Regions from separate parts of the Micromonospora sp. NPDC048170 genome, predicted to be linked through region 2. Evidence: riboswitches for the same ligand, from Rfam matches in the RefSeq annotation. Region 2 holds a riboswitch; each other region holds the start of a gene.
The links. A riboswitch is a leader RNA that binds a small molecule or an ion and turns the genes downstream of it on or off. The one in region 2 is predicted to bind cyclic di-AMP.
Positions count from the first base shown of each region.

Region 1: another riboswitch for cyclic di-AMP. It lies ahead of AB0D32_RS07535 (C39 family peptidase); the one in region 2 lies ahead of AB0D32_RS12150 (hypothetical protein).
Region 3: another riboswitch for cyclic di-AMP. It lies ahead of AB0D32_RS05165 (NlpC/P60 family protein); the one in region 2 lies ahead of AB0D32_RS12150 (hypothetical protein).

Region 1 covers NZ_JBEZMR010000003.1:217,878-228,237, forward strand. Annotated here, with positions in the region: gene AB0D32_RS07520 (alpha-ketoglutarate-dependent dioxygenase AlkB) at 1-12, opposite strand, end outside; gene AB0D32_RS07525 (hypothetical protein) at 93-1,136, opposite strand; gene AB0D32_RS07530 (acyltransferase) at 1,491-2,711, shown strand; cyclic di-AMP (ydaO/yuaA leader) riboswitch at 3,049-3,189, shown strand; gene AB0D32_RS07535 (C39 family peptidase) at 3,420-4,259, shown strand; gene AB0D32_RS07540 (alpha/beta fold hydrolase) at 4,367-5,110, shown strand; gene AB0D32_RS07545 (CDP-glycerol glycerophosphotransferase family protein) at 5,168-6,874, opposite strand; gene AB0D32_RS07550 (bifunctional cytidylyltransferase/SDR family oxidoreductase) at 6,864-8,435, opposite strand; gene AB0D32_RS07555 (ABC transporter ATP-binding protein) at 8,542-9,399, opposite strand; gene AB0D32_RS07560 (ABC transporter permease) at 9,356-10,252, opposite strand.
Region 2 covers NZ_JBEZMR010000006.1:67,555-77,914, reverse strand. Annotated here, with positions in the region: gene AB0D32_RS12195 (DUF2786 domain-containing protein) at 1-525, shown strand, start outside; gene AB0D32_RS12190 (CsbD family protein) at 916-1,089, opposite strand; gene AB0D32_RS12185 (heavy metal translocating P-type ATPase) at 1,241-3,499, opposite strand; gene AB0D32_RS12180 (hypothetical protein) at 3,510-4,508, opposite strand; gene AB0D32_RS12175 (heavy-metal-associated domain-containing protein) at 4,537-4,746, opposite strand; gene AB0D32_RS12170 (metal-sensitive transcriptional regulator) at 4,896-5,198, shown strand; gene AB0D32_RS12165 (DUF305 domain-containing protein) at 5,287-5,919, opposite strand; gene AB0D32_RS12160 (hypothetical protein) at 5,999-6,499, opposite strand; gene AB0D32_RS12155 (YibE/F family protein) at 6,720-8,072, shown strand; cyclic di-AMP (ydaO/yuaA leader) riboswitch at 8,239-8,370, shown strand; gene AB0D32_RS12150 (hypothetical protein) at 8,374-9,390, shown strand; gene AB0D32_RS12145 (carbonic anhydrase) at 9,472-10,224, opposite strand.
Region 3 covers NZ_JBEZMR010000002.1:341,872-352,231, forward strand. Annotated here, with positions in the region: gene AB0D32_RS05135 (class E sortase) at 1-26, opposite strand, end outside; gene AB0D32_RS05140 (DUF881 domain-containing protein) at 23-829, opposite strand; gene AB0D32_RS05145 (cell division protein CrgA) at 1,057-1,320, shown strand; gene AB0D32_RS05150 ((Fe-S)-binding protein) at 1,681-3,897, shown strand; gene AB0D32_RS05155 (NlpC/P60 family protein) at 4,240-5,238, shown strand; gene AB0D32_RS05160 (peptidoglycan recognition family protein) at 5,303-7,324, opposite strand; cyclic di-AMP (ydaO/yuaA leader) riboswitch at 7,564-7,698, shown strand; gene AB0D32_RS05165 (NlpC/P60 family protein) at 7,711-8,751, shown strand; gene dcd (dCTP deaminase) at 8,822-9,400, opposite strand; gene AB0D32_RS05175 (pyridoxamine 5'-phosphate oxidase family protein) at 9,479-10,030, shown strand; gene AB0D32_RS05180 (zinc metalloprotease) at 10,173-10,360, opposite strand, start outside.

The DNA of each region.
Region 1 (10,360 bases), on a different contig from region 2:
GGCCCCGGTCATCCGCCCAGCGTACCGGCAGGTTTGGTACAGGTGTGCGACACGTGGGCGTGGTGGGTCGACCGGGGCGCCGGCAGCGGGCGTCAGTAGTTGATGAAGCTGTACAGGGCCAGGTGGTTGGACTTGGTGCCGCTCACCGTGTGGTCGACCGGCGACGGCTGCACGCCGCCCTTGACGAAGAGATAGTCGATCTTGCTGGAGCCGCTGGTCGCCTTCGATCCGTAGCCGGTCATGCCGAAGCCGCTCAGCGTGCTCGACGCGATGCCCGTGCGGTTGGCGTCGATCCCGACGATCCGGATGGTCGAGGCGTTCATCAGGCTGGTGGCGTCCGCTCCGATGTGGATTCCGGTGTCGGCGATGCCGGTGTAGCCGTCGCCCGCGCAGGCGTTCTGCCGGTTCTCCTGGGGCAGGTGCATGGTGGCGGCGAACACGGTGGTGCCGGTCGCCTTGACGGTGAACCGGGCCGCGATGGCGCTCGTACGCTTCCACTTGTGGTAGTCGGTGGTGTCCGGGTCGCTGTTCGGCGGCTTGTACAGGGTGCACCCGGCCCCGCCCTGGTAGGCGGTGCCTGGCTTCAGCCAGCCGGCGCTCCAGTACTTCGAGATGTCGCCGGCGGCGAGGCTGAGCCTCCTGGTGTTCCAGATGATCCCGTTGGTCTGCTTCTTCTTGAGGTCACCGAGTGCCTGCGAGCTGCACTTGTGCGTGCTGCCCCACGGCTCCGGGTCGCTCCAGGCCACGATCGCCCCGTAGGTGCCCGCCGGGTAGCCGAACTTCGCCGAGAGCTGGTCGGCGTACGCCTCGGCCTGCCCGGTGCCGCGAACCTGCTGCACGATGAGGATGTCGGGCGCCACCACGTCGGCGGTGCCCGTCCGGCCGCTGTCGTCCACCAGCATCGAGGTCAGGTGGTCCGGCCCGGAGATCCGGGTGCACGTGCCGTCGGCGTTGTTCCTGACGAGGTTCTCGATGTTGTTGTTGTAGACCCGCAGGACCCGGTCCTCCGCCGCGGCAGCCGCGACGGTCGTGTCGCCCGGGCCGGCGGCCAGCGCCGACGCCTGCGACCCCGGGAACGCGGTGAGCCCGACGAGCACGAGTGCCGCCAGCTGTGCCGACCGATGACTCCGACGCACGGAACGCTCCAATCAGGACCCGCTCGACGGGCGGGTTCGCCAGTTCCAGACGTCGGACTCTACAACGATCAGGAATTCTTCGATGTACCTCCTGCGGGATGGAGCGGACCGGAAGCGGCGGCTCAGTGATCCATCTCCCGGGTCGAGACGGGCGGCTGCCCTGGGCAGGACTTCTTGCGAGGCTCGGCAAGCGCGGCCCCGGCCCGCATGGGCGGTACGTACAGGGTCGCCCCGTTCGCCGGGTAAGGTGCCCGGCGGGGCGATCCCGACCGGGGGGTCGCCGAGGCCGAGCGCCGACGCGGCCGAGGAGGAGACGTACGTGCTGGTGACCCTGCGGACCGTCCGGATCCCGGCGTGACGGGCGTCGCGACCACCGAGCCTGCCGTCCGGCCGGCGTCGCCGGCCAACCGCCTGCCGTCGCTGACCGGGCTGCGCTGGGTCGCCGCCCTGCTCGTCTTCGGGTTCCACGCCGGGACGATGGGCATCATCGCCGAACCCGGCCACAAGGCCGTGGTGGACTGGGTCTTCACCCTCGGCCTGTCCGGCGTGCAGTTCTTCTTCATCCTCAGCGGCTTCGTGCTGGTCTGGTCGGCCCGGCCCAGCGACACCCGGCGGGCGTTCTGGCGTCGCCGGGTGGCCAAGATCTGGCCGAGCCACGTGGTGCTGTGGGCGGCGGCCCTGGCGGTCGCGGCCTGGTTCGCCGACCCCGTGGACCGGGCCGTCTCGCTGGAGAACCTGTTCCTCCTCCAGGCCTGGGACCCCCGGCCGGGGCATTTCTACAGCGTCAACACGGTCAGCTGGTCGCTGTCCTGCGAGTTCTTCTTCTATCTCTGCCTGCCGTTGGCGCTGCCGCTGATCCGCCGGGCCCGGCCGTGGGCGCTGTGGGCCGTCGTGGTCGTGGTGCCGCTGCTGATCCTGGCGCTCTGGCCGGCCCAGGCCCTGGTGCCGGAGGAGAGCCGCTGGTGGTTCACCCAGGTCTTTCCGCCGGTGCGGTCGCTGGAGTTCTGGATGGGCGTGGCCGCCGCCGAGTTGATGCGGCGCGGCCGGTGGCGGGGGCCGGGCCTGCCGGTGGCCAGCCTGATCTTCGTGGCCACCTGGGTGGTCGCCGCGCAGTGGGTCCGCGCCGAACTGTGGGCGGCGCTGCTCTCGGTGGCGTACATCCTGGTCATCGCCGCCGCGGCGGACGCGGACGTGCGCGGGCGGCGCTCGCCGTGGCGGTCCCGGCCGATGATCTGGCTCGGCGAGGTCTCCTTCGCCTTCTACCTGGTGCACGTCCTGGTGATGATCACTGTCCTGCGGCTCACGGGCGACTGGGGCGTCGGCTTCCCCGGCTGGTGGGGGGTGGCGGTGGTGCTCGGGTTCCTGCTGGTCAACCTGGCCCTCGCCGGGCTGTTGCACCGCTTCGTCGAGACGCCGATGATGCGACTGCTCACCCCGCGCCGGCCGACCCCGGAGGCGCCGCGGGACGGGGGCGACGGGAACGGGCCCCCGGGGGAGCGCGGCAACGTCGTGCCGCGCCCCCGGTCCGCCGACCCGCAGGCCGGCCACCGGCCGGCGTACGTCGACTCGCGCTGAGCCCGGCCGCGCGGCGTCCACCGGTGTACGTCGACCCGTGCCGCCGAGAAAATCGCGACCATTTGGGTGACGCCGGTCACCTCGCCGCCGAACCGGTCATCGGGAGCGGGGCGGTCGATTCCCGCCGGGGTTTCGACGCCGATGCCCGCCACTTGTCCCGTTGTCACCCGGAGGCGCTCTCGGAAACGGTCGTCCTATTGAGTCACGTCAGTGGCGAAGTGCCCGCAAAAATTGTCTTCCGATCAAGGTTTAAGCAGGTGGGACGGGGTTGGCAGGGTGTTGGCCGGCCAGTAGTGTCGGCGCGTCCGGTGCGGTAACCGATCGCAAGAGGCGACGCCGCGCCGACCCGCCTAATCGTGAAAGACGAGCCGGGGACCCAGTGCTTTGTGGGGTGAATCCGTGGGCCGCAGGCCCGTGGTAGGGCGTTCTTCCCGCCCGAATCCGTCAGCTAACCCGGTCGGCGGTGTCGGAAGGAGTTCCATCCTCGTGCAGCACCCACCCACCTCTCGGTTGTTCCGCCGTCTCCACGGCACCACGGTGCCCGCGCTCGTACGCCCGCAGGCCACGAGCTGACCCACCGGTCACCGTCCGTCGCCCGGCATCCCGGGCACATCCCCTGAGTGGTCCAGCACCCGCCCGGACGCCCGTCCGCGCGGTCGGTCCGTCTCGCCCTCGGCGCGGACCGACGGCCGCTCACCCCCCGAGCCCGTGGAGGAAACCGTGAAGCACACCCTCAGGCGACAGCTGCGTCGTCTCACGTCCGAACGTCCGTACCAGCTGGCCGCCGCGTCCGCCGCGGCGCTCGTGCTGGCGTCGGGCACCGGCGCGCTGCTTGCCGGAGCCGACGACGCCCCGGCCGCCGCGCAGGCCCCGGTGGCCGCGACCGAGCTGCGGGACGACACCGCCGCCTCGCGGGCCCAGGCCCGGGTCGCCCCGTCCAGCGCCGCCCCGTCCGCGTCCAGCGCCGCCCCGTCGGCCAGCGCCACCAGCACCGCCCCGGACCCGGACCTGACCCGCAAGCCGGAGCCGCCGAAGCCGCCGTCGGCCAAGACCCTGGACTACGACTACCAGGCCCAGAGCACCTTCTACAACTGCGGCCCGGCGGCCGTCCGCAACGCCCTCAGCGCCGCCGGCATCGAGCGCAGCCAGGACGCCCTCGGCGCCCAGCTGGGCACCGACGAGATGGGCACCGACTCGGCCCAGGACACCACCCGCGTGCTGAACGCGACGGTGCCGGGCGACCCGTACCGGACCCGGATGATCCCGGGTGGCGCCGCCACCCCGGCCCAGATGGACCGGCTCCAGGCCGACGTCGTCGCGGCCATCGGCGACGGGCGGGGCGTCGTGGTGAACGTCGCCGGCAGCGCCACGGACACCGGCGGCGGCTGGCACTCGTTCCCCGGCGGCCACTACGTCGCCGTGGTGGGCTACAAGGACGACGGCCGGCTGGTGAAGATCGCCGACTCGGCGAACCCGGCGACCGCGTCGTACTGGATGTCCACCATCGCCCTGGCGAACTGGGCCGCCACCCGCGGCTACTCCGCCTGATCGACGACCGTCGGGCGTCGGCTCCCCATCCCGGGGGACCGGCGCCCGATGTCGTGTCCGGGTCACGGACCTCGCCCGTGGCGCCCCGCGGGTGGCACACTGCGCCCATGGTCGATGAATCGGGTGGCCGGGACGACCGGCGGGTGCTCCTGCTGCTGCACGGCATGGGCGCGACCGGCGACGTGTGGCTGCCGTGGGCGCCGCTGCTCGAGCGCCGGTGGGCGGGGCGGTGGCTCGCACCGGACCTCGCCGGCCACGGCTGGTCGCCGCCGCTGCCGGAGTACTCGTTCCCGGCGCTGGCCGCGCGGATCGCCACCGGGGTCGCGGCGGGGGACCGGCTCGTCGTGCTGGGGCACTCCCTCGGCGGGGTGGTCGGGTTGGCGCTGGCCGCCCGGAGCGCCGGGCTGCCCGTCGACGCCGTGGTCGGGGTCGGCATCAAGGCCGTCTGGTCGCCGGCCGAGCTGGCGAAGGCCGGGGAGTTGGCCGCCCGGCCGGTGACCTGGTTCGCCAGCCGGGACGAGGCGGCCCGCCGCTACCTGCGGGTGGCCGGGCTGACCGGGCTCTTCGCCCCGGAACATCCCGTCGTGGAGGCCGGGCTGCGGCAGGTCGACGGCCGGTGGCGGCTGGCGATGGACCCGGCCGCGTTCGGCGTGGGCGAGCCGGCCCTGCCCGCCCTGCTGGCGGCGACCGACGTGCCGGTGCTGCTGGCCCGCGGCGAGCACGACCCCATGGTCACCGACGCGCAGCTCAAGGAGTTGGGCGTGCCGGTCGCCACCCTGCCCGGCCTGGGGCACAACGCGCACGTCGAGGATCCCGAGGCGGTCCTGGATCTCGTCGACCCGTACCGCTGAGGCCCGTCCCGTCGCCCTCGCGTGCGGCGGCGGGGGCGGGCAGGTCGACCGCCGGGCTCAGGGCGTGGGGGAGAGCGCGGCGGTGTTCGGCCCGGCCGGTCGGGGCGCGGGCACCGGGAGGCCGGCGTCGAGTTCGCGGCGGGCGGCGCCCAGGAACCCCTCGGCGTACGAGTCGGTCGGGAAGTCGCCCAGGTAGCGGCTCCGGGTGGCCCACCGGGTCCCGGCCAGCGGATCGCTGTCGAGCAGCAGCCCCAGCACCTCGTCCACGTTCGACATGTCCCGGTGCAGGACGTAGCCCGACGCGGCGAGCGGGAACTCCTCGGGGAACCGGTCGCCCGAGCCCACCATGTCGGTCACCGCGTACGGCTTGCCCGAGTAGAGGTAGTCGGAGATGACCCCGGAGACGTCGGAGACCAGCGCGTCCGAACGGTTGACGCACTCGGTGAGGGTCAGTTCCCGGCTGGCGGCGACGCCGAAGACGTGCTGCCGGCCGGTGCGGGCCCGGTCTGCGGCGAGCAGTTCGGTCAACCGGCCCAACTGCCGGGCCGAGGCCGGGTTCTGCGAGGTGTACGGGTGGGCCCGCAGGATCACCGTCGCGCCCCGGTCGAGCAGCCGGCGCAGCAGGGTCTCCGCCACCGGCAGCGAGCAGTAGTTGGCGTCCGCGTTGTGCCCGGTCCAGGTCGGCGTGTAGAGCACGGTCGGGTTGGTCGGCCCGGGCACCGGCTCGGGGCGTACCTGGATCGACTCGACCTGGGGGCGGCCGACGATGACGAACTTCTCGGCCGGGATGTCCACCCCGGCGCGCGCGTACCGGTCGATCGCGGCACGACCGGCGACGAAGATCCGGTCGAAGATCGCCGAGACCGGGTTGGCGCTGGGGGCCTTGTCGCTGTCGCCGTGGTGCAGCTGGACGTGGGTCAGCTGGGTGAAGCGGATGCAGTGGCTGTTCTTCGCGCCGTGGTTGACGTAGAACGCGACCCGCAGGCTCGGCACCAGGGCCTCGTCCATCGCCTTCGTGGTGGGGCAGTAGACCACCGGCGCGCTGGTGGCCGCCGCGACGGCGGGCAGGAAGTCCGGCTCGCGCAGCATCACCAGGAACGGCCGGCCGATCCGCTCCAGGTACGGCAGCCACATGGTGACCTGGTACTCCGAGCCGGGCGGCGCGGAGAAGTGCAGGAGGAACTCGGGCTGGTGCCGGCGCAGCGCACGGGAGACCGCCGAGCCACCGGCGGCCGGCCGGAACCGTCGCCGCGCCAGGTCCAGCGCGACCGCGCCGGCGGCGGCGCCCACCAGCAGGACGGCCGCGAGGGCGACCCCCGCCGGCAGGGTCGCCGCGGCCGCCACCGCCACCACGGCGAGCAGCACCGACAGGGCTTCGCCCAGCCACGCGGCGACCAGCGGGGTCCAGGATCGTACCGGCAGGTTGGCGGTCCGGATCTCCAGGTTGGCGGCCTCGCGCACCGGCCCCACGAGCAGGATCAGCCCCAGCAGCACCAGCGCGGTGAGGGTCAGCACGGGGTCGAACCCGGCGTCGAGCCGGCGCGCGTATCCGACCAGGATCCCCGCCGCGACCAGGACGGTCTCGGCGACGCCGTCGGCGCCCGGGCGGACCCGGCGCTCCCAGCCGGCCGCACCGAGGGCGGCCACCGCCAGGCCCAGGCCCCAGCCGGTCGCCCCGGTCAGCGCGAGGACGAGGAAGGCCGCCACGGCCAGGCCTGCGGCCAGGCCCCGGGCGGCCAGCTTCCGGACGAGGTCACCACGCATACTGTTCCGCTCCCGCCGCTGCCGTGCCGGTGCCGGCCCCGTCGGCGGGGCCGGCCGGGGCGCCGCGCTCGGCGTCGGGCTGCGCGGGGACCACCGCCGCACGCACCTCCCGCGCCGGGTCGTCGGCGGACCGGCGTACGTCGATCACCTGACCGGTGAGATCGGACAACAATACGTCCAGGGACGCCTGCGCCACCGCCTCGGCCGACAGCAGGGTGTCCGCCGGCTCCGCCCCGAACGCCCGGGTGCGCATGGGCGTCGCGGTCCGTTCGGGGTTGACGCAGTTGACCCGTACGCCGAATTCGCTCCACTCGTCGGCCAGCGCCTGCGTCAGGTTGACCAGGCCCGCCTTGGTCGCCGAGTAGAGCGCGTAGTGGGCCCGGCCCCGGGTGTAGGAGCTCGACGTGTAGAGCAGGAGGTGCCCACGGGTCTGCTGGAGGTACGGCAGGGCGCGCCGGGCGACGGTCACCGGGCCGACGACGTTGACCCGGATCAGCCGGTCGATGGTCTCCTCGTCCATCTCGGCGAGGGTGCCCTTCTCCAGGATCCCGGCGGTGACCACCACGTGGTCGATCCGGCCGGTCGCCTCGTAGGCGGTGCGCAGCGCCGCCTCGACGTCCTCGGCGTTCTCCACGTGGGTGCCGGTGGCCGATCGGCTCACCGGGAAGACCCGGGCGCCGAAGCCGGCGGCCAGCTCGGCCAGCTCGTGGCCGATGCCGTAGCTGCCGCCGAAGACCACGATCGTCCGGCCGGCCAGCTCCTCGGTGTAGCCGCGGTGGTCGGCCAGCTGGTGCGACTGCGCGGCGGCGAGCTGGAAGAGCTTGTCCGCCAGGTGCACGTCGACCGGGTGGGTGACCTTGATGTTCTCGTCGGCGCCGTCGATCACCTTGATCGGGGTGCCGGGCAGGTAGCGCAGCACCACGCCGCAGTCGTCCGTGGCGGCGAAGTCCGGGTCGCCCTCGGCCCGCCGGTACGCCTCCCGGATGGTGCCGGAGCGGAACGCCTGCGGGGTCTGTCCCCGCCGCAGCCGGGAGCGCACCGGGATGCCGGTGATGCAGTCGTCCGCGTCGACCTCGATGATCGTGTCGGCCGACGGGATGGCCACGTCGACGGCGGCGTACGTCCACAGCGCGTTCACGCACTCGCGGACGATCCGGCCGCTGACCAGCGGGCGGACCGCGTCGTGGAAGAGGATGTTGCAGTCGGCGGGACCGATCGCGTCCAGGGCGAGGCGGGTGGTGGCGTTGCGGGTCTCCCCGCCCTCGACGATCGTGGTGACCTTGCGGAAGCCGGCCCGCTCGACGATCCGCTCGGCGTCGGCGACGTGGCCGGCGGCCATCAGCACGATGATCTCGTCGATCTCCGGGGCGGCCTCGAAGACCGCGAGGGTGTGCTCGATGATCGGCTTGCCGGCGATCTTGAGGAGCTGCTTGGGGATGCCCAGGCCGAGCCGGGTGCCGGTGCCGCCAGCCAGGATCACCGCCACCGTGCGTTCGGGGCGCCAGGGTGTCGGGGCGTTCGCCGGCCCGGTGTCTCCGACGGTGGCGGGGTCCTGCGTCATTGCCGATCCTCACTGATCCACTGGTGGTGCCGCCGGCCGATGGTGCGACGGCCGGCGGGCGTCCCGACACCGGTTTCCCGGTGCCCGGACGCCGCCGGCCGGTCGGTCACGCGCGGCTGGCCATGTAGTCCTCGTACGCCTTGGTCACCTCGGCGGTGGGGCCGTCCATCCGGATGAGGCCGGACTCCAGCCAGATCGACCGCTCGCAGGTGTCCCGGATCGAGCTGATCGAGTGGCTGACCAGGAACACCGTGCCGGCGTCGGCCCGCAGCTGCCGGATCCGCTGCTCGCTGCGGCGGCGGAACCGGGTGTCGCCGGTGGCCAGCGCCTCGTCGATGAGCAGCACGTCGTGCTTCTTCGCCGCCGAGATGGAGAACCGCAGTCGGGCCTGCATGCCGGAGGAGTACGTCCGCATCGGCAGCGTGGCGAAGTCGTCGCGCTCGTTGATCCCGGAGAAGGAGAGGATCTCCGGGGTGGCCTTGCGGACCTGCTCCGGGGTCATGCCCATGGCCAGGCAACCGAGGGCCACGTTGCGCTCGCCGGAGAGGTCGCCGAGCAGCGCCGCGTTGACCCCGAGCAGGGAGGGCTGCCCCTGGGTGTAGATGCCGCCCTGGTTGGTCGGCATCAGGCCGGCGATGGCGCGCAGCAGGGTGGACTTGCCGGAGCCGTTGCTGCCGATCAGGCCGATCGCCTCGCCCCGGTAGGCGGTGAAGCTGACCCCCTTGACCGCGTGCACCTTGCGCAGCGTGGGCCGCTGGGGTTGCCGGGTGACGATCCGCTTCAGCGCCGCCACCGGGGACCCCGCCGCGCCCGAGCCGGCGCCGTAGACCCGGTAGATCAGGTGGACGTCGTCCACGATCACCGTGGGGATGCGCTCGCCGACCGCGGTGGTGGTCGCGTCCGCGGGCGTCGTACCGAGGTCAGCCACGTCCGTACTCCTGCTCGCCGCGCCAAAAGTAGACATAACCGCCAATTCCCATCACCAGCGCCCACGCAGTCGCGAGGAGCCAGAGCCGCGGCACCGACGAGGTCAGCGGGGCGTTCTCCAGCAGCGCGTGCCGCACCAGCTCGATGTAGACCAGCAGCGGGTTGAGGTGGATCAGGGTGGCCACCACCCCCGGCAGGTTGTCGGAGAACGCCTTCACGCTGTAGAGCACGCCGGAGCCGTACATCCAGGCCCGCATCACGAACGGCATGACCTGCTTCAGGTCGGTCATCTTCGAGCCGAGCCGGGCCAGCATCAGGGCCAGGCCGACGCTGAAGATCGACTGGAGCAGCAGCGCCGGGACCACCAGCAGCCACTCCAGCTTGATCGGCTCGCCGGTCACCAGGACGATGCCGACCAGCACCACCATCGCCGAGAGCAGGTGCTGGAACTGGGTCAGGGTGATCGCGAACGGCAGCGACGCCCGGGGGAAGTGCAGGGCCCGGATCAGCCCGAGGTTGCTGGTGATCGCCGTGGTGCCGCCGAGCGCCACGCTCTGGGTGAACGTGAAGACGAAGAGACCGACGCAGAGGTACGCGATGAAGTTCGGGACCCCGGACCTGGTGTCCAGGATCATCCCGAAGATCAGGTAGTACACCGCGGCGTTGGTCAACGGTGTCAGCACCTGCCACAGCTGGCCCAGCCGGGCCTGGCTGAACGACGCGGTCACCTTGGCGTTGGCGTACGCCGCGATGAAGTGCCGGTAGGACCACAGCTTCCGCGTGTAGGCAGCCAGGGTGGGCCTCGCGCCGGCGACGCTCAGGCCGTACCGGTCGGCGAGCTGCCTTCCGGTAAGTCCTGAATCGGCATCGGCCACCGCCGTGTTGGCCATGGTAGGGCGCTCCGATCTATTGGCGTAAGAAGGTGCTCGACGGCAGAGAGCGCGGCCGCACGAGGGGGAGCCGGCGCTCCGTCGATGCGTGGACGGTAGTGGAAAACA
Region 2 (10,360 bases):
CCCCCGTACGCGGGCGCGAAGGCGCTGCTGGCGCAGGAGGTGGCGGCGGCGAACCGCTGCGAGGCCGTCTGGTCCGACGACCTCGGCTTCACCACCGTGTTGGGCTGGCCGGCCGACCTGGAGGCCGTCGAGCTGCTCTACACCTCGCTGCTGGTGCAGGCCACCGCCGCGATGCTGCGCGGTCGGGGCGAACGGCGTACCAAGGGCGCCGGCCGGCGGACCCGGGACTACGACGAGTCGTTCCTCAACGCCTTCGCGCTGCGGATCGGCGAGCGGCTACGGGCCGCCACCGACACGGCCGACCAGGAGGCGGCGGCGCAGGCCGGGCCGGAACGGCTGCTACCGGTGCTCGCCACCCGCGCCGAGGCGGTACGCGAACGCGTCGACGCGCTCTTCCCCGGCGTCACCCGCTCCCGGCTCACCATCCGGGACGCCGACGGCTGGTCGTCGGGCACCTCCGCCGCCGACCGCGCCTCCCTCGGTGCCGGCCCTGCCCCGAAACGCCAGGTACGCGGCCGGCGCTGACCGCTCGCCAGCGGCGCGACGGTGTTGGCGGCGGTCGTGGCGACCGGGGACGGGCTCGGGGTGGCGCTCGCCGGGACCGTCGGGCTCGGTGGGGACTCGCCGGTCGCGGCGGCCTTCTCCTGCACGGTCTCCTGGCACCCCATGGCCAGCACCCCGAGGGCCACCGCGGCGGCGGCGCGCCGCGCGTACACGACGGATCGGGACACGGGAGACCTTCCGTTCGGGTCTCGGCCACCCCTGTGGACGGCACGGGTTCGACCGGTGCCGGGGCGACAGGACGTCGTCCTGCAAACGAGTGGTGCCGCCCGGGGGACACGTCGGCCGCCCCGGACCGGTACGCCTTCCGCCGGGCCGGCTCTCGGCCGGCCCGGCGGTGCTCGCGTACGCGGGTCAGCTCCTGAAGGCGTCCTTGATCTTCTCGCCGGCCTGCTTCAGCTTGGCGCCCGCCTGCTCGTTGCGCCCCTCGGCCTCGAGCCGCTCGTTGTCGGTGGCCCGGCCGGCGCCCTCCTTCAGCTTGCCGGCGGCGTTCTCGGACGCGTTATTGATCTTGTCGTCGTAACCCATGTCAACCTCCCGATCAGCGGTGCCGGTACGCCCCCGATGTACCCCGCCCGGCCGCCGCCCAACCGCCCCGGTGACCGAGCGTCAGCGATCCACCGGCAGCGCACCGTGCCGCCCGGCCCGTCGAGGGGCCGGGCGGCACGGGGTGGAAGGGTCAGGCGACCGAGCGGAAGCCACGCAGCCGGAGGCTGTTGGCGACCACGAAGACCGAGGAGAAGGCCATCGCGGCACCGGCGATCATCGGGCTCAGCAGGCCGGCGGCGGCCAGCGGCAGGGCCGCCACGTTGTAGGCGAAGGCCCAGAACAGGTTGCCCTTGATGATGCCGAGGGTGCGCCGGGCGAGCCGGATCGCGTCCGCGGCGGCCATCAGGTCGCCCCGGACCAGGGTCAGGTCGGATGCCTCGATCGCCACGTCCGTGCCGGTGCCCATGGCCAGGCCGAGGTCGGCCTGGGCCAGCGCGGCGGCGTCGTTGATCCCGTCGCCGACCATCGCCACCACCCGTCCCTCGTCCTGGAGCCGCCGCACGACGTCGACCTTGTCGGCGGGCAGCACCTCGGCGATCACCTCGTCGATGCCCACTTCGGCCGCCACCGCGCGGGCGACGGTGGTGTTGTCGCCGGTCAGCAGGATCGGGGTCAGGCCGAGCGTGCGGAGCTGTGCGACCGCCGCCCGGCTCGTCGGCTTGACCACGTCGGCCACCGCGAGGATCCCGCGGGCGCGGCCGTCCCAGCCGGCCAGCACCGCCGTCCGTCCCTCGGTCTCCGCCGTGCTCGCTGCCCGCTCGATCTCCTCCGGTACGTCGAGACCGCGCTCGCGCAGCAGCCGGAGCCGGCCCACCAGCACCTCCCGGCCGTCGACCGTCCCGCTCACGCCGAGCCCCTCGGAGTTGGCGAAGCCGGTCACCGGGGGCAGCGCGCCCGCCTCGGCCGCCCCGGCGGCGATCGCCTGGGCGATCGGGTGCTCGGACGCGGCCTCCAGCGCCCCGGCGAGCCGGAGCAACTCGGCGCGGTCCTCGCCGGTCGCCGGGACCACGTCCACCAGGGTCATCCGGCCGGTGGTGACGGTGCCGGTCTTGTCCAGCACGACGGTGTCCACCTGCTTCGTGGACTCCAGCACCTCCGGTCCCTTGATCAGGACGCCGAGCTGCGCGCCCCGGCCGGTGCCGACCAGCAGGGCGGTCGGCGTGGCCAGCCCGAGGGCGCACGGGCAGGCGATGATCAGCACCGCCACGGCGGCGGTGAACGCGGCGGTGGCGCCCGACCCGCTGCCGAGCCACCAGCCGAGGGTGCCCACCGCGAGGGTGATCACGATCGGCACGAAGACGCCGGAGATCCGGTCGGCCAGCCGCTGCACGGCCGCCTTGCCGGTCTGCGCCTGCTCGACCAGCCGGGCCATCTGGGCCAGCTGGGTGTCGCCACCGATCCGGGTGGCGGTGACCACCAGCCGGCCGCCCGCGTTGACGGTCGCGCCGACCACGGGGTCGCCCGGACCGACCTCGACCGGGACGGACTCGCCGGTGAGCATGCTGGCGTCGACCGCCGACGTGCCCTCGTCGACGACGCCGTCCGTGGCGATCTTCTCGCCGGGGCGGACCACGAACCGGTCCCCCACGGCGAGCTGGTCCACCGGGATCCGGGTCTCCGTGCCGTCACGCAGCACCGCGACGTCCTTGGCGCCCAGCTCGAGCAGGGCGCGCAGGGCCGCGCCGGCGGTCCGCTTCGCCCGCGCCTCGAAGTAGCGGCCGGCGAGGATGAACAACGTCACCCCGGCCGCCGCCTCCAGGTAGATGTTGCCGGCGCCGTCGGTGCGGTCGATGGCGAGGGTGAAGGGGTGGGTCATTCCCGGCGTCCCGGCGGTGCCGAGGAAGAGCGCCCAGACCGACCAGCCCAACGCGGCCAGGGTGCCGAGCGACACCAGGGTGTCCATGGTCGCCGCGCCGTGCCGCAGGTTGATCCAGGCCGCCCGGTGGAAGGGCAGACCGCCGTAGACCACGACCGGGGCGGCCAGGGTCAGCGACAGCCACTGCCAGAAGTCGAACTGCCAGGCGGGCACCATCGCCAGCGCGATCACCGGCACGGTGAGCACGGCCGAGACCCACAGCCGGGTACGCAGACCACGCAGTTCGTCCACCGGCTCAGCCGCGGCCGGCTCGCCGCCGGCAGGCGTGGGCGGGGGCGGCAGGACTGCGGTGTAGCCCGTCTTCTCCACCGTGGCGATCAGGTCGTCCGGGGTGACCTCGTCGGCGTACCGGACGGTGGCCTTCTCGGTGGCGTAGTTGACGGTGGCGGTCACCCCGTCCATCCGGTTCAGCTTCTTCTCGATCCGGTTGGCGCAGGAGGCGCAGGTCATCCCGCCGATTGCCAGCTCGATCTGGTTCGGCGCGTACGGCAGGGGCTTGCTGCTGGTCGTCATCACGGTCCCGTCAGTCGTGCCCGTGACCGGGGACGCCGTGGCTGGCGTCGGCGGTCGGGGGGTTCGTGGCGGCGGGTGTGCTCGCCGCCGGGGCGCCCGTCGCGGCCGGGGCGCTCGCCCCGGTCGGACTGCCGGCCACGACGGTGAACTCGGCGGTACGCACCACGCCGCCGTGCTTGAAGTCGAGGTAGAGCCGGTAGGCGCCGGCCGACGGCACCTCGGCGGAGAAGCTCACCTCGGGGCCGGGCCTGGTCCGCCCGTCACCCGGCTCGCCGTTCGGGTGCACGTGCAGGTACGCCAGGTCGCCCTGGCGCAGCGCCACCAGGTGGCCGTACGCGCCGAGGTAGGCCTCCAGGTCGGTGACCGGTGCGCCGTCGCGGCTCACGGTCAGGGTCAGCTCGGCGGTGCGGCCGGGCTGCGGGGCGCCGGCGAGGGTGACGGTGTAGCCGTCGACCGTCGTGCTGGCCGCCGGGGCGGGCAGGGGTCGTTCGGTCAGCGTGCCGGGGACGGTCACGTCGACGCCGAGGGTCAGCGCCTCGCCCCCGGTCGGGGTGAAGTCGGCGAACGCCCGCCAGACACCGGGCCCGCCGAGCGGCGTGTCGACCTGCCAGGTGCCGTCCGGCTGCATCTCCGGGTGCACGTGCCGGAAGCCGGAGAGGTCGCGGCGGGCCACGATCAGGTGCATGCGCTTGTCGTGCGCCACGTCGTACGCGGTGACCGCCCGGCCGTCCGGGCCGGTGACCTGGAAGGCGAACTGCCCGGCCGGTGCGCCGACCGGGCGGAGGGTGTACCCGCGGTCGGAGACGAGCAGGCCGCCGGGCAGGTGTGCCGCCGCGCCGTTGTCGCCCCCGTGTCCGGCCTCGCCGTCGTTCCCGTGACCGCCGGTGGCGTCATGCGGGGCTTCGACGGGCGGCGCCACGGGGTCGGCCACCCGGCCGACCCCGTACGTCGCGCCGAACACCACTGCGAGGCCGAGGGCGAAACCGCTCAGCTTCGTCGCCGTGTTCATGGTGTTCCTCGTTTCCCCGTGCTCGCCGTCAGGCGCCGACGAGGTCGTAACCGGCCTCGTCGACGGCGGCGCGCACAGTGTCGGTTTCCAACGGGCCCTCGCTGGTGACGGTGACCCGACCGGCGGCGACGTCGACCTGGACGTCGCTGACGCCCGGGATCGCGCCCACCTCGTTGCTGACCGAGGTGGCGCAGTGCCCGCAGGTCATGCCCTGCACCTGGTACGTCGTGGTGATCATCGGACTCTCCTCTCGACGCCTCCAGCCTATACCCCCGGGGGGTAAGCAGGAGGCAGACCGGCGCCTGCTCTCCGTACCGGTACCCCGTGGGGGTATCCGGCCAGGGACGACACTACCATACCCCCGAGGGGTACGGTATCCTCGAACCCATGACCACACCGACGCCCACCCCGACCAGGGGCTACACCGCAACCAAGGATCAGCTGCTCGCGCGGTTGCGCCGCGTCGAGGGACAGGTCCGTGGCATCGAGAAGATGGTCGACGACGACCGCTACTGCATCGACGTGCTCACCCAGATCTCCGCGATCCAGGCCGCCCTGGACAAGGTCGCGCTCGGCCTGCTCGACGGGCACGCGCGGCACTGTATGCACGAGGGTGCGGCCGAGGGCCGTGCCGACGAGATGGCCACCGAGATGATGGCCGCCGTCGGCCGGCTGATGAAGCGCGGCTGATCCGGCGGGACCGCCGCCCGGCCGCGCCCGTCGAGGCTCGGGTGCGGCGCCCCGGCGCCCCCTGGACGGGGACGCCGGGGCGGCCGGGTCAGAACCGACCGAGGATCTTCTTCATCGTGTCGATCTCGGCCTGCTGGCTGCTGACGATCTGCCCGGCCATGGCCTTGGCCTCCGCGTTCACGCCCCGGGCGAGCTCGTCCCGGGCCATGGTGACCGCGCCCTCGTGGTGGGCGATCATCAAGGTCAGGAACTGCTTGTCGAACTCCCGGCCGGAGGCCGCCGCCAGCTTCTTCATGTCGGCGTCGGACATCATGCCGGGCATCCCGCCATGGTCCATGTGCGGCATCTCGGCGCCCGGCGACGGCACCGGCCGCCCCCAGGCCGCCAGCCAGCCGCTCATGGTCGCGATCTCGGGTGCCTGAGCCGCCTTGATCTCCGCGGCGAGCTTCTTGACCTCCGGATCCGCCGCCCGAGTCTCGGCCAGGTCCGCCATCTCCACCGCCTGCCGGTGGTGCGGGATCATCATCTGGGCGAACATCGCGTCGGCGTCGCCGAACGTTGCCGCCCCGCTGGCGGTGGCGGACGGCCCGCCGGTGCCGGGCGTGCCGTGTCCCATGTTCGGGGACGAGTGGTCGTCGCTGCCGCAGGCGGTCAGGGCGAGGGCGGCGGTCAGGGCGGCGCCGGCCAGGGCGGCACGGCGCGCAAGGGTACGAGTGGTCACGTCTGGGCCTTTCGGTGTCGAAACGTACGCAGCACGACGAGGACGCGGAACGGCGTGGACCGGACCGCGGCCGGGCGTCCTACCTACGCAGCACCGCGACCGTGGCGAGCCGCAGGCCGACCGGCAAGGGCGGCGGGGCCCGGGGCGACGGGAAGGAGCCGACCGAGTCGCGCCCCGACGGGCCGACGGCGCGTACGCCGGTCGACAGCAGCGCGGCGACCAGCAGCGGGGCCGCGAAGGCACCCAGCACGGCCAGGCACACGCCCCACCCGGGCAGTTCTCCGCCCGTGTCGCCGAACGGCAGGAGCCGATCGGACGCGCAGCCACCGGGACAGCCCGCAACGGCCGGAAAGGCCGCCATCGCGGCGTACGCGAGGGTGGTGTCGTGGCGGGGCGGCATCGACGCGTCCGCCCCGTCTGCGTGCGGATCGGGCGCGGCCACGGCGTGTGCGGACGCCTCGGCGGTATGCCCCGTCGCGTGCGAGTCGTGGCCGATGGTGTGCATCGCGGCCAGACCGAGCAGCGTGCAGACGAGCAGCAGGAGTCGGACCCCCCATGCCGCCGTCACCGTCGTCCGCACACCCGACACGCTAGCGTGTCGACCCGTTTGTACGGAAAGCACCGGGCCACACGGCACCTGAACAGGCGGCACCGGCGGCGGGCGTCCAGCGGTCCGCGCCCCGACACCGCCCCGCACGACCTGCGCCCGGATGCCGGGGTGACTACCATTCGGCCGGTGGCCCTCCGGATTCCACATCGGCCGGCACGCACCCCGCCCTGGATTCGTTGGGAGACACTCGATGGGCGCCGACCACACCCGTCCCGCTCCGTCCGCCCCGCCAGGGGTACGGCGGATCCTCGTCGCGACGGTGGTCCCCCTCTTCGTCGCCACGCTGATCGCGGCCCTGGTGCTGTGGCCGTGGGACGCGCCGGATCCTGCGGACGGCCCCGAGTCACCCCGTTACCACGGCACGGTGACGCGGGTGGTGACGGAGCCGTGTCCGCCGGCCCAGGAGACCCCGGAGGGGAGCCCGGGCGCGGCGCAGGGCCCTTGTGGCACGGTCACGGTGCGGGTGGACGACGGCCCCGACGCCGGCCGACAGGTTCAGACACCGGTGCCCGCCGGCCCCGGTGCGCCGACCGTCGCCGTGGACGACGAGATCATCCTGGTCGAGCTCACCGACCCCGCCGATCCCACGGCCAGCACCTACAACATCGCGGAGCACCAGCGCGGCAAGCCGCTGGTCTGGCTGGTGGTGCTCTTCGCTGCCGCGATCGTCGCCTTCGGGCGGTGGCGCGGGCTGGCCGCCCTGGCCGGCCTGGCGGCGAGCTTCGCCATCCTGCTGACGTTCGTGCTGCCCGGCATCAGCGCCGGGAGCCCGCCGCTGCTGGTCGCGGTCGTCGGCGCCGCCCTGATCATGTTCGTGGTGCTCTACCTCACCCACGGTGTCACCGCGCAGACCTCGGTGGCCGTGCTCGGCACGTTGGGCAGCCTGGTGCTGACCGGCGTCCTCGGCACGATCGCCACCGCCGCGACCCACCTGACCGGGTTCGGCAGCGAGGACGCCACCACGTTGTCGATGTACCAGGCCGACGTCGACCTGCACGGCCTGTTGCTGGCCGGGATCATCATCGGCTCCCTCGGCGTGCTCGACGACGTCACGGTCACCCAGGCCGCCACGGTCACCGAGCTGGCGCACGCCAATCCCGGGCTGTCCCGGGTGCAGCTCTACCGGGCGGCGACCCGGGTCGGCCGGGCACACATCGCCTCGACGGTGAACACCATCGTGCTGGCGTACGCCGGCGCCTCGCTGCCGGTGCTGCTCCTGCTGACCGCCGATTCGCGGGCGGTGACCCAGATCCTCACCAGCGAGTTCCTGGCGCAGGAGATCGTCCGCAGCGCGGTCGCGACCCTGGGCCTGATCGCCGCCGTGCCACTGACCACGGGGCTGGCGGCCGTGGTGACCACGGCCGGCCGGCGCGGCGGTGACGCCACCGACGCCACCGTGCCCGCGCCCGCGCCGACGCCCCGGCCGGCGGTCGACCGGTCCGAGGCGCTGGAGGCACTCAGTGGGCCGCGGGCCGGAGACACATCGTCCGCCATCCCTGCCGGATGGCCCGACCGGGACAGGAGCACAGACACGGCATGGTGACACTCCTCAGCGTGACCGATCAGGACGTCCCACCTGATAGACGCGTCACTGGTCACCGTCCGCCATCACGAAATAACGCATTTAGTCGGCTTAGGGGCGTAGATCCCCGGGAGGGGTCTCAGGTAACCTCGCTGCCGGTCACCGCCGAAGGCGCGCAGCGGCGCCTGCGGTGCCGCCGCCCAATCGCCACCAGGCGAGCCGGGGACCCAGGTACGTGGGGTGAATCCGCGACAGCGGTAGGGGCCACTTCCGCCCCGAACCCGTCAGCTAACCCGGTCGGCGGTCGACGGAAGGGAAAACTGTGACGGCACCCCTACGCCGCTGGTTGACGCCCGTGGTGGCCGTGTTCGCCGCCCTGGCGGTCTTCGCCGGTCCTCTCCCGGCGATGGCCGCGCCCACCCCGCCCAAGCCCTCGGGCCACGGGGACGACGAGCCCAAACTGCTCGGCGACCTGATCGAGGCCCGGAACCGGGCCTACGTGCAGGCCCAGGCCAAGCTGAAGAAGTCGCAAGACCGCCAGACTGAGCTGGACCGGGAGTTCAGCCGGGCGCAGGCCGAGCTGGCGCTCCTGGCCCCGCAGGTGAGCCAGATCGCCGCCCAGTCGTACCGGACCGGGCGGATCGGCGCGGTGTCGATGCTGCTGGACACCGCCAGCCCCGACTCGTTCGTCCAGCGCGCCGCCGCCCTCGACGAACTCAATCTGGTCAACTCCAAGAAGCTCGCCGAGGTGAACGCGGTCAAGAACCGCGCCGAGCAGGCCAAGCTGGCGCTCGACGCCGAGGTCCGCGAGCAGCAGAAGCTCACGAACGAGTTGAACCGTGAAACGAAAGAGGCGAAGAAGGCGCTGGCGCTGGTCGGCGGCAACGGGCTGACCAAGGGCAAGGTGGTGGCCGAATCCCCGGTGGCCCGGATGGCGCCGGGCCGCACCGCCAACGGTGACTGGAAGCCGCTGTCCTGCACCGAGAACGACCCCACCACCTCCGGCTGCATCACCGCACGCACCCTGCACATGTACAACGAGGTCAAACGGGCCAAGTTCAACCGCTTCGTCGGTTGTTACCGCTCCGGTGGGCCGTACGAGCATCCGAAGGGCCGGGCGTGCGACTGGTCGCTCCAGCGCAGCGGCTTCTCCCCCTGGCACAACGACGACACCTTCATGTACGGCAACAACCTGACCGCGTTCCTGGTCCGAAACGCCGACCGGCTCGGCATCTACTACGTGATCTGGAACCGGCAGATCTGGTTCCCGGCGACGGGCTGGAGTTCCTACAGCGGCCCGTCCAACCACACCGACCACGTGCACGTGTCACTGCTCTAGTCGAGCCCGCACGGACCGGGCCGTCCCGCCCCTCGGCGGGACGGCCCGGTCTCGTCGTACGGGTGCCGTCAGCGGCTCGGGTCAGGCGAGCGCGGCGCTGGCCGACGGTTCCGGCCTGTCGACCGCGCCGACGGGCACCGCGGCCACCGTCCGCACCTCGCCGGCGGTCAGCCGGTACGACATGCCGACCACCCCGCAGCGGCCGGCCGCCACCTCCGCCGCGAGCACCTCGGATCGGCTCAGCATCGCCTCGACGGTGTACGCGATGTGGATGTCGACGATCCGGTCGATGTCGTCCACGCCCTCGGCGGCGGCCCGGCGCAGGCTGGGCACCACGGCGTCCACCACGGCGCACAGGTGCCCGGCCGGCGGGGTGCCGGTGGCGTCCGCCGTACGCGCCGCCTGGACGGCCCCGCAGGAGTCGTGCCCGAGCACCACCACCAGCGGCGTGCCCAGGACCGTCACGCCGTACTCCACGCTCCCCAGCACCTCGGGACCTATGGTGTGCCCGGCGGTGCGGACCACGAAGAGGTCGCCGAGGCCCCGGTCGAAGATGATCTCGGCGGCGAGCCGGGAGTCGGAGCAGCCGACGATCACCGCGAAGGGGTGCTGCCCGTCGGCGACCGCGGCGCGGTGCCCGGCGTCCTGGTTGGGGTGGCGCGGGGCGCCGGTCACGAACCGCCGGTTGCCGGCGAGCAGCTCGGCGAGTGCCTGCCCGGGATTCGCGGGAGCGACGGACGCGGTGCCGACATCGACGGGGGCTTCGCCCGTGGTCGACGCCGGGAGCGTCCGCTCCGGGCCCGGTTGAGTGCCTGGCGATCCGGGACGGCTCATCCGCCACCTCGCTTCCTCACGTGAACGGCCTGGTCACCCGGGCCGACGCTGGACGCGGGCTGCCATCACAGTCACACGCAGCGCAAGGTACGTCAAGGGATGCGTGATATGCATTTCATATGTTCGGCGGCCCCTT
Region 3 (10,360 bases), on a different contig from region 2:
GGCCAGTCGTCCGGCACCCGGCTCACCGGGGCACCGTCGCCGAGCGCAGCGTGGTTGAATCCTCGAACGCCGGCACGGTCACCGAGGAGACGGTCTCCTTGTAACCGAGCTTGTAGTCGTCGACCAGGTCCCTGAACAACCGGACTCCCTGAGAGTCGGCGAGGGACCGCTGCAGCGCAGCGGGGTCGCCGATTGCTACGATCTTGAATGGCGGGGAGTACACCCGGCCGTGCAGCAGCAGGGTGTTACCCACGCAGCGTACCGCGCTGGTCGACAGCACGCGGACGTTCATGATGGACATGGCCTCGGCACCACCCGCCCAGAGGGCGTTCACCACCGCCTGCACGTCCCCCTGGTGGACGACCAGGTCGTCGTTGGTGGCCCCGGCGGGCAGGGCGCCGTCGTTGCGCCGGGGCGCGTCGTCGAGTTCCACCGTCACCCCGGGCCCCGCGAGCGCGGTGAAGCCGGCGTCGTCCCGGCTGCCTGCGGCACGATCCTGCTGTTCCTTGATCGGGCCGTCGGAGTGGGCCAGCGCCGTGGTCCGGCCCTCGACCTCGCCGCGTAGGTCGGCCGCCCGTTGCTCGCTGGCCGCCACCTCGGCGCGACGATCCTCGATCAACTGGTTGAGCTGGGGGCGGCGGTCCTCGCGCAGGGCGGTGCCGCCGGCGGTGGTGGCCGTGGTGGTGAAGAGCAGCCCCGCCGCGGCGGCGATCAGTGGAACCCCGATCGACCAGCCCGGTCGGCGCTGCCGCGGTCGCCGAGGCAGGAGTCCGGCGACCGCCCGCCGGAGCACCTTCTGCCAGGAGGCCGCGCCGGATGTGTACTCCACCGAGCGTTCCTTCCCCGTCGTCTGGTTCAGCCCGCGGAGGCGCGGACCGCTGCGGCGACCCGAACAGTCCCGCCTTTTTCGGTCACTCCGTGCACCGGCCTCGCCCCATTCGTGGATTGGACGGGCCTTCGGGACTACGCTAGCTGTCGAACATTATTGGCCATGGACCGTCGCCCCCGCGCCCGGTTGTCAGGCCGGACGAGGTCGTAACCCCTCTGGAGAGCGTCGTGCCCAAGTCTCAGGTTCGCAAGAAGAAGGTGTACACCCCACCGACGGACGTCCGTCCGACGGCGACGGCGGCGACGCGCAAGCCTAGCCCGATCTGGCTGCCGATCTCGGCGGTCGCCCTCATCGTCTTCGGTATCGGGTGGCTGGTGGTCTACTACCTCTCCGAGCAGGAGTATCCGGTCATGTCGTGGGGTTACTGGAACCTCGCGGTGGGCTTCGGGGCCATGGTCGCCTCCCTGATCCTGCTCTCCCGCTGGCGCTGAACGCCGCGACCCCGCCGCCGGCCCGGCGGCGGGGTCACTGAGCACGACCGGCCCCGCCAGTCGGCGGCATCGCGCCCTCCCGAGGCCCGGTGCCGTGGCAATCTATGTCACTCATCGAGCCCCAGCCCTGTGTTTCCGGCGGTTGCGCCCTATGGTGTGCGCAGGGCGGCGTGGCCGGAGTGCGAGATGATTCACGTTACTGCTGGGTAACGTTGCGCGTAGGCTGCACTGCATGACCGAGCGGAGCAAGGTCATCGACTGGTCCGGTCGAGGGTGCGGCAGCGACGGCTGACCGATCGCACCCTGACCGGCCCCGGTCGCCGAGCCGCTCGACAGGCAGCAGACCGGGAGGCCAACTCGATGGGCAGCGTCCAGATCGTCACCACGATCCTCGCGTTCGCCATCACCGCCGTGGCGGTGTGGCTTGCGGCACGCGCGGTCATGAAGATGGTGGCCGTCATCAGGCTGGGTCAGCCGGACCCGACCCGCTTCGGTGACAAGGGCACCCGCACGAAGACCATGCTGGCCGAGACCGCCGGCCACACCCGCATGCTCCGCTGGAGCGTGGTGGGCGCGGCGCACTGGTTCGTGATGGTCGGCTTCATCGTGCTGTCGCTGCTGGTGCTGGAGGCGTACTTCGAGGTCGTGTCCCCGACCGGCGGGCTGCCGCTCGTCGGCAGTTGGGCGCTCTACGGGCTCGTCACCGAGTGGCTGGCCATCCTCGGCATCGTCAGCATCCTGGTGCTGATCGCGATCCGGCTCCGCAACCGGCCCACCCGGCCGGGCGGGAAGTCCCGGTTCACCGGCTCGACCATGTGGCAGGGCTACTTCGTCGAGGGCATCATCCTCGCCGTACTGATCATGGGCTTCGTCATCCGGGGCTTCAAGGTCGCCACCGACCACTTCGAGTACCCGGTCTGGGCCGCCCCGCTCAGCCACGCCGTCGGCGGCCTGCTGCCGAACTGGGAGGCCGGCGTCAGCGTCGCCGCGCTCATCAAGATCGCCATCTCGATGACCTGGCTGATCGTGATCGCCCTGAACGTCACCATGGGCGTCGCCTGGCACCGCTTCCTGGCCTTCTTCAACATCTTCTTCAAGCGCGACCCGGGCGCCGACGTCTCCGGCCTCGGCGCGCTGCGCCCCATGACCAGTCAGGGCGAGCCGCTGGACTTCGAGGAGGCCGACCCCGAGAAGGACCAGTTCGGGGTCGCCCAGGTCGAGCAGTTCACCTGGAAGGGCCTGCTGGACTTCAGCACCTGCACCGAGTGCGGTCGCTGCCAGTCGCAGTGCCCGGCCTGGAACACCGGCAAGCCGCTGTCGCCGAAGCTGCTGGTGCTGAGCCTGCGTGACCACGCGTACGCGAAGGCGCCGTACCTGCTGGCCGGCGGCGGCAAGGACCTGACCGGCGAGGAGAAGGCCACCGCCGCCCAGCTCGCCCACGTCGACGTGCTGGCTCTGGCCGAGGGCGAGAAGCCGCTGATCGGCACCGCCGAGGAAGGCGGCGTCATCGACCCGGACGTGCTCTGGTCCTGCACCACCTGCGGTGCCTGCGTGGAGCAGTGCCCCGTCGACATCGAGCACGTCGACCACATCGTCGACATGCGCCGCTACCAGGTGCTCATCGAGTCGAGCTTCCCGTCCGAGGCCGGCGTGATGCTGCGAAACCTGGAGAACAAGGGCAACCCGTGGGGCGCGCCGCAGAACACCCGCGAGGACTGGACCAAGGGTCTGGACTTCGAGGTGCCGCGGGTCGGCGAGGTCGACGACTTCGAGTACCTCTTCTGGGTCGGCTGTGCCGGCGCGTTCGAGGACCGGGCCAAGAAGACCACCCGGGCGGTCGCCACACTGCTCAACGAGGCCGGCGTGAAGTTCGCGATCCTCGGCGAGGGCGAGACCTGCTCCGGCGACCCGGCCCGCCGGATCGGCAACGAGTTCGTCTTCCAGATGCTCGCCCAGCAGAACGTCGAGACCCTCAACGAGGCGTTCGAGGGCCGGGAGAAGAGCAAGCGGAAGATCGTCGCCACCTGCCCGCACTGCTTCAACACCCTCGGCAACGAGTACGGCCAGCTCGGCGGCGAATTCGAGGTGGTCCACCACACCCAGCTCCTGGCCCACCTGGTCGCCACCGGCAAGCTCACCCCGGTGCAGCCGGTCGACGGTGGCGTCACCTACCACGACCCCTGCTACCTGGGCCGGCACAACCGGGTCTTCGCCCCGCCGCGCGAGGTGCTCGGCAGCGCCATCGCCGGCGAGGCCGGGAAGGGCGACGGCGGCCTCATCGAGATGCCGCGCAACAGCGAGCGCTCCTTCTGCTGTGGCGCCGGCGGCGCCCGGATGTGGATGGAGGAGAAGATCGGCAAGCGGATCAACGTGGACCGGGTCGAGGAGGCCATGTCCACCGGGGCCAGGACGGTCGCCGTCGGCTGCCCGTTCTGCTCGACGATGCTCAACGACGGGGTGAACGGCAAGGAGGCCGGGGATCAGGTCGAGGTCGTCGACGTGGCCAGCGTGCTGCTTCGCTCGGTCAAGCCCGAGCAGGCGCCGGGCGACACCGAGCGGGCACCGGTAGCCGGCTGACGCGTACCCCCTGAGTCACCCGACGGCGGTGGCACCCTCCCGGGTGCTGCCGCCGTCGCGCTTCCCGTGCCGGCGGACGTCGTGCTGGTCAGCGACGGCCGCCGCCCGTTCAACCTGGGAACGCGCGACGACGCATCGACCGCGATCGTGGACGGGCGGGCCGACACCCTTGGTACGCGGGCGGTTGCGCAGGCGTGATGTGGACGTTGGTCACCTTGATTCCACTGCCGGCCTTCCCTAATGTTGGGCACCGGCCGCTGTGGGTCGTCTGTCTCGCCCCTCTTCCCTCGCGCGAGGCGCCCGGCGGTCGGGTTGCAAAAGGAGTCGGTGCCGGTGGCAACCATGCCCCCTCATCGTCACGCACCGGGACGGTCTGCTCGTCCGGGTGGCCTGCGCAGGGTCGCCCATCGTCTGCTCACCCTGGTCGCCGCGGCGGCGGTCGGCGCCGGCATGCTTGCCGCGCCCGCGTACGCCGAGCCCTCGGTCGACGAGATCGAGGCCGCGATCAACCAGAAGTGGGAGCAGCTGGAGCCCACCATCGAGCAGTACAACAAGGTGCGGGCGCAGCTGAAGGTCAACACCAAGAAGTCGGCGGACCTGGAGAAGAAGATCCAGCCGCTGGCGCTGGAGAGCGAGCTGGCGATGGACCGGGTCGGCGACCTCGCCGCCCGCTACTACATCTCCGGCCCGTCCCACGACATCGGTGCCCTGCTGGTCAGCGCCAAGCCGGACACGCTGACCGAGCAGTTGACCCTCCTGGACCGGCTGGCCGCCAACGAGCGCAAGCAGCTCCAGGGCGTGACCACCCTCCGCGAGAAGTACGACGGGGAGAAGCAGAAGCTCGACACGCTCATCGCCGCCCAGAAGAAGCAGCAGAGCGACCTGGCGGCGAAGAAGAAGCAGATCGACGCCGACATCAAGAAGCTCGAGGCGTCACTGCCGGTGACGACCGTCAAGACGGAGAAGTGCCCGACCATCAACGGGGTGGTCAGCGACGCGGCCCGGACCGCGATCAGGACCGCCTGCGCCCAGATCGGCGACCCGTACGTCTGGGGCGCCACCGGCCCGAACTCGTTCGACTGCTCCGGCCTGACCCAGTACGCCTACAAGGCCGCGGGGATCCACCTCACGCACTTCACGGGTGCCCAGTGGAACGAGGGCAAGGCCATCCCGCGCTCCGAGGCGCGCCCCGGTGACCTGGTCTTCTTCTTCAGCGACCTGCACCACGTCGGCCTCTACCTCGGCAACGACAAGATGGTGCACGCGGCCCGGGCCGGCAAACCGGTCAACGTCTCCAGCATCAACACCATGCCGTTGGCCGGGTTCCGCAGGCCCGGCTGATCCCGTACCCCGCAGAACGAAAGGGTCCCCGGTCGACCGGGGACCCTTTCGTTTTTGCGATGGATCAGCGGGGCGCGCCCAGTGGCGAGGGCAGCAGGTTCACGTCGTCCAGGTTGACGTACATGATGCGGTGGCCGAACTGGATCTGCACATACTTGTTGTCGCCGCGGATGACGGTCCGGTCACCCGGGGCGGAGCCGTCGAACGTGGTGGCCCGGTAGTACTCGCCGGGGAGCACGTTGCCCACGGCGTACCGCTCACCGGCCGACAGGGTGTACTGCAGGGGCGAGATCGTCTGGTACGGCACGCCGGCCGGGTACGCCGCCTGCTCCGGGTACGCCCGGCCGTACACCGGGATGGTGGTCTTGCCGGCCTTCGGGGTGGCGACCAGGCCAACGCTCCACTTGGCCGTCCTGGCGCTGGCCGGGTTGTGGAACCACGACTTCTGGCCGAGGTACCAGATCGCCGTCCAGTCTCCCCGCACCTCGGCCAGGGCGTACGTCTGTCCGGCCGAGACCCGGGCGCCGTGGTCGGAGACGTACATGGTGTTCGGGGTGCCGTCGGGCCGCAGCGCGATGTCGTTGACCAGCGGTGCGTCGTGGCTCGGCGCGTTGTGCAGGGGCAGTGCGGACGACCCGCGCAGCGGGCAGGGAGCCGTCGGCGGGGGCGGGTTCGGCACGCCCGGCGGCTGCCGGTTGCAGCCGGTGAACTGCGGCTGGTTCGTGGCGAAGTCCGGGTCGATGGTGACCAGCCCCGTCCGCGGCGTGCCGGTCGACTTGAACGGCGCCTTGAGCAGGTCGAAGTAGTGCGACCAGTTCCAGTACGGTCCGGCGTCCCAGTGCATGCCGCGCACGTTCGCGGCGACGGTGCCGGGGACGTTGTCGTGCCCGATGATGTGATTGCGGTCCAGCGGGATGTTGTACTGCCGCGCCAGGTGGCGGACCAGCTTGGCGGAGGTGCGGTACATCGCCTCGGTGTACCAGGTGCCGTGGCCCGCGAAGCCCTCGTGCTCGAGGCCGATGGACTTGGAGTTCACGTACCAGTTGCCGGCGTGCCAGCCGACGTTCTTGGTCTTGATGTGCTGGGCGATGTGGCCGTCCACCGAGCGCAGGGTGTAGTGCCAGCCCACCCGCTTCGGGTCCTTGACCAGGTTGACGCTGGGCCCGAAGTAGCCCTCGGTGTCGTGGATGACGATGTATTCGATCTTCTGCTGCGCGGGCCGGTCGGCCAGGTCGTGGTTGCCGTACGCGCCGAGGGTGGTGCCGTAGTTCTGGTAGGGCGCCGGGATCCACTCGCACGAGATGTCGTCGGGGCACTCCAGCCCGTCGGGCCGGGCGAGCTTGCGCAGGCCCAGCCGGTCCAGCCAGGAGCGCTCCGGCAGGACCGCGCTGGCGGCGAGGGTGACCCGCTGCCCGTCGTCGGTCAGCCGGGTGTCGCCCGTGGCGATGGTGGCGTACACCTCGTTGGCGAAGGCCGCCGCGGCGTCGGCGCTGTCCGCGCCGGAGTAGCGGGCCACCGCGCCATACCAGGCCGCCGGGTCGGTGTCGGCGCCGACCGGGGCACCGATCTCTCTCTGGTACGCGGCCAGCAGCGCCGCGCCGCCCCGGATGTTCGCCGTGACGTCCGTCCGCAGCGCCTCCTCGCTGGCGCCGGTCAGTTCGGCGGCAGCGTCGAGCGTCCGCAGGGCGGCCTCGGCGGGAGCCGGTTCGGCCGCCGACTCCGGCGTCTCGGCCAGGGACGGGCGGGAGTCGTCGCCCCGCGGGTCCTCGGTGCCCTCCTCGTGGTGGGTGCCCCCGGGCAGGGCGGCGACGTGCTCGGCGTCGGTGAGGTGCATCGGTCCGTAGCCGGCGCTGGTGCTCGGCGTGCCGGCGTTGGTGTCCCAGCGGGACTGCAGGTAGGAGACTCCGAGCAGGACGCTCTCCGGCACGCCGTACTCGGCCGCCGCGGCGGCGTACTGCTGCTGCCGGTCGGCCGTCGGCGCGGCGGCGGCGGATCCGGCGGCGGTGAGCGGCGTCGCCACCATGGCGGCGGCCACGGCGGCGGCCAGCAGGACGCGTCTGCTCCTCGTTGTCGCTGACAGGTGCATCAGACCCCCAGTTCGGACGGGCAAAGGTGGGGCCACCTTCGCCTCATCCACCGCCTCCGGTCAATACCTTTCCATCAGACACTTCATAAGGAAGAAAATCTTCGTCGCGTGGGTTGCGATCTCGCCCGGCCCGGTGGGAATACGGAGTGTCATGGCCTGGAGGGTTGCGGATCGATAACGGCCGTCTCTACTCTGGTCTTTCGTCGGCCGGTGACAATCCGTCCACCCAGGGCGGTGACGGTCCGACACCGCCGAGTCGCTCCCGAGCGAGCCGGGGACCCAGGTTCCCCGGGGTGAATCCGCAGTCCCTGCGGTAGGGCGCCCCTTCCCGCCCGAACCCGTCAGCTAACCCGGTAGGCGGTACGGAAGAAGGAGTACGGACCCCGGTGGCACACCATGCCCCGCGGCCACCGTCCGCCCGGCCGGCCCTTGCCGACCCGACGACGGCTGCGCCGCGCCCACGCTGGTACCGCTGCACCACCGCCCTCGCCGCCCTTGCCGCATTCGCCGTCGTCCTGATCGGCGGAGCCACGGCGGCCCACGCCGAACCGACGGTCGCCGAGATCGAGCGGCAGATCGACGAGGACTGGAACAGGCTCGAACCGGTCATCGAACGGCACAACGCCGTCCGACAGGACCTGGCCGCCAAGCGGAAGCAGGCCGACGCGCTCGCCGCGCAGATCAAGCCGCTGGAGGAGCAGGTCGGGCAGGCGATGGAGAAGGTCGGCGCGCTGGCCGTCCGCGCCTACAAGGGTGAACAGGCGTCCGCGATCAACGCCCTGCTCGGCAGCCGGTCGCCGAGCGAGATGGTCGGGCAGCTCGAACTGCTCGACCAGTTCGCCCAGCACCAGCAGCAGGAGGTGCGGCAGGTCGCCGAGCTGCGCGACCGGCTGGCCGGGAAGAAGGCCCCGCTGGACGAGATGGTCGTCCAGCTCGGCCGCACCGAGGCCCAGCTCGCGGCGAAGAAGAAGCAGATCAACGCCGAGATCGACCGGTTGCAGAAGCTGCGGCTGCGGATCTACGGCAGCGGGGGCGGCGGACCGCTGCGCCCCGCCCCCTGTCCGGCCAGCTATCCCGGCGGCGCGGCCGGCACCGCGGTGACGTTCGCCTGCGCCCAGATCGGCAAGCCCTACGTCTGGGGCGCCGACGGGCCGAACTCGTACGACTGCTCCGGCCTGATGCTCGCCGCCTGGGCGAAGGCCGGGGTCTCGCTGCCGCACAACGCCGCGCAGCAGCGCCGGGTCACCGCGACCGTCAGCCGGGCCGAGCTGCGCCCGGGTGACCTGGTTTTCTACTACAGCGACCTGCACCACGTCGGCATGTACGTCGGCGGGGGCTGGGTGGTGCACGCCTCCCGCGCCGGGGTGCCGGTCAGGATGAAGAAGGTCGACGACGGCCCGATCCACAGCTACGGCCGCCCCGGCTGAGGTGTAGTAAGGGCACCTTCCTAACGCATTCGGTACAGGAAGGTGCCCTTCCCAACTGCCGACGGCCGGATCAGCGGACCGGCCAGGTGCGCCAGTGCTGCCAGGAACGGCTCGGGGTCGGGCCGCGCTGCCCCTGGTAGCGCGAGCCGTAGACGGCCGAGCCGTACGGGTGCTCCGACGGCGACGACAGCCGGAAGATGCAGAGCTGGCCGATCTTCATGCCCGGCCAGAGGGTGATCGGCAGGTTGGCCACGTTGGACAGTTCGAGGGTCACGTGACCGGAGAAGCCCGGGTCGATGAAGCCCGCCGTCGAGTGGGTGAGCAGCCCGAGCCGGCCGAGTGAGCTCTTGCCTTCCAGGCGGCCGGCGAGCTGGTCGCCGAGCGAGATCACTTCGAGGGTCGAGGCGAGCACGAACTCGCCCGGGTGCAGCACGTACGGCTCGCCCTCGGGCACCTCGACCAACGACGTGAGGTCGTCCTGCTGCTGCGCGGGGTCGATGTGGGTGTAGAGGTGGTTGTTGAAGACCCGGAAGAGTTTGTCCAGGCGTACGTCGATGCTGGACGGTTGCACCAGCGCGGGCTCGAACGGCTCCAGCGCGAGCGTGCCCGCCTCGATCTCGGAGGCCAGGTCGCGGTCGGAGAGCAGCATCCGAACACCTTAGCGACCGATGCGCGTGACCTGCGTGTCGGAGTGCATCTTCGTACAGTTGTTCGATAGAATGCCCGCATGGCTTCCTGGTCCGAATTCGCCGCCGACGAGCCCCGCCTCGCCGACGGGATCCGCCTCCTCATGCAGCAGTACGGGCCGGGCTTCGGCTACCTGGCCACCGTCCGCGCCGACGGCGGCCCGCGCGTGCACCCGGTCTCTCCGGTGATCACCGACGAGGGGCTCTTCTGCTTCGTCGTCGACTCGCCCAAGCGGCGCGACCTGGAGCGCGACGGCCGCTACGCGCTGCACTCCTTCCCGCCGGAGGAGAGCGACGACGAAGCCTACGTGGCCGGCCACGCCCGGCCGGTGACCGATCCGGCCCGGGTCGACCGGTTGGCCCGCAGCCAGCGGGCCGCGCCACAGGTCGACTGGCGGGTCTTCGAGTTCACCGTCGACGTGGCGATGCTGGCCCGCCGGGAGCCTGGCGTCGCGGGCGGCGCCGGCGAGGGGCACGGTCGGCCCGCGGTCCAGGTGTGGCTCGATCCGCACGCAACCGATGCCGGCACGGTCGTGGTGCCCGAGACCCGGTCGGGGGGCGTCGGCGGCCACGCCGCCCGCCCGGCCGCCTGACGCGGTGTGGCGCCCCGGGCCGTCCCCGTCCGGGGCGCCACACCGTGACCACAGCCAATGTTCGCGCGCCCTCCGGGGCGCACAGACGCCGGTGCCGGCCCCGTCGAGCGAGGCCGGCACCGGTTGAAGTCGTACGGCGGAACTATGCCGCGCGGTACGCGTTCCAGGCGGTCAGCATGCGGCTGGCCTGCCCGGCGGTGAACTGGTACATGCAGGAGTCGTAGCTGTAGTCCATGAAGTTGGTGATCGGGTCGACGCCCGGGGCGGTGCAGGTGTCCCGCCCGGTCGGGCACTCGAAGGCGGGCGATGCCTCGGCCGCCGTGTCGCTGA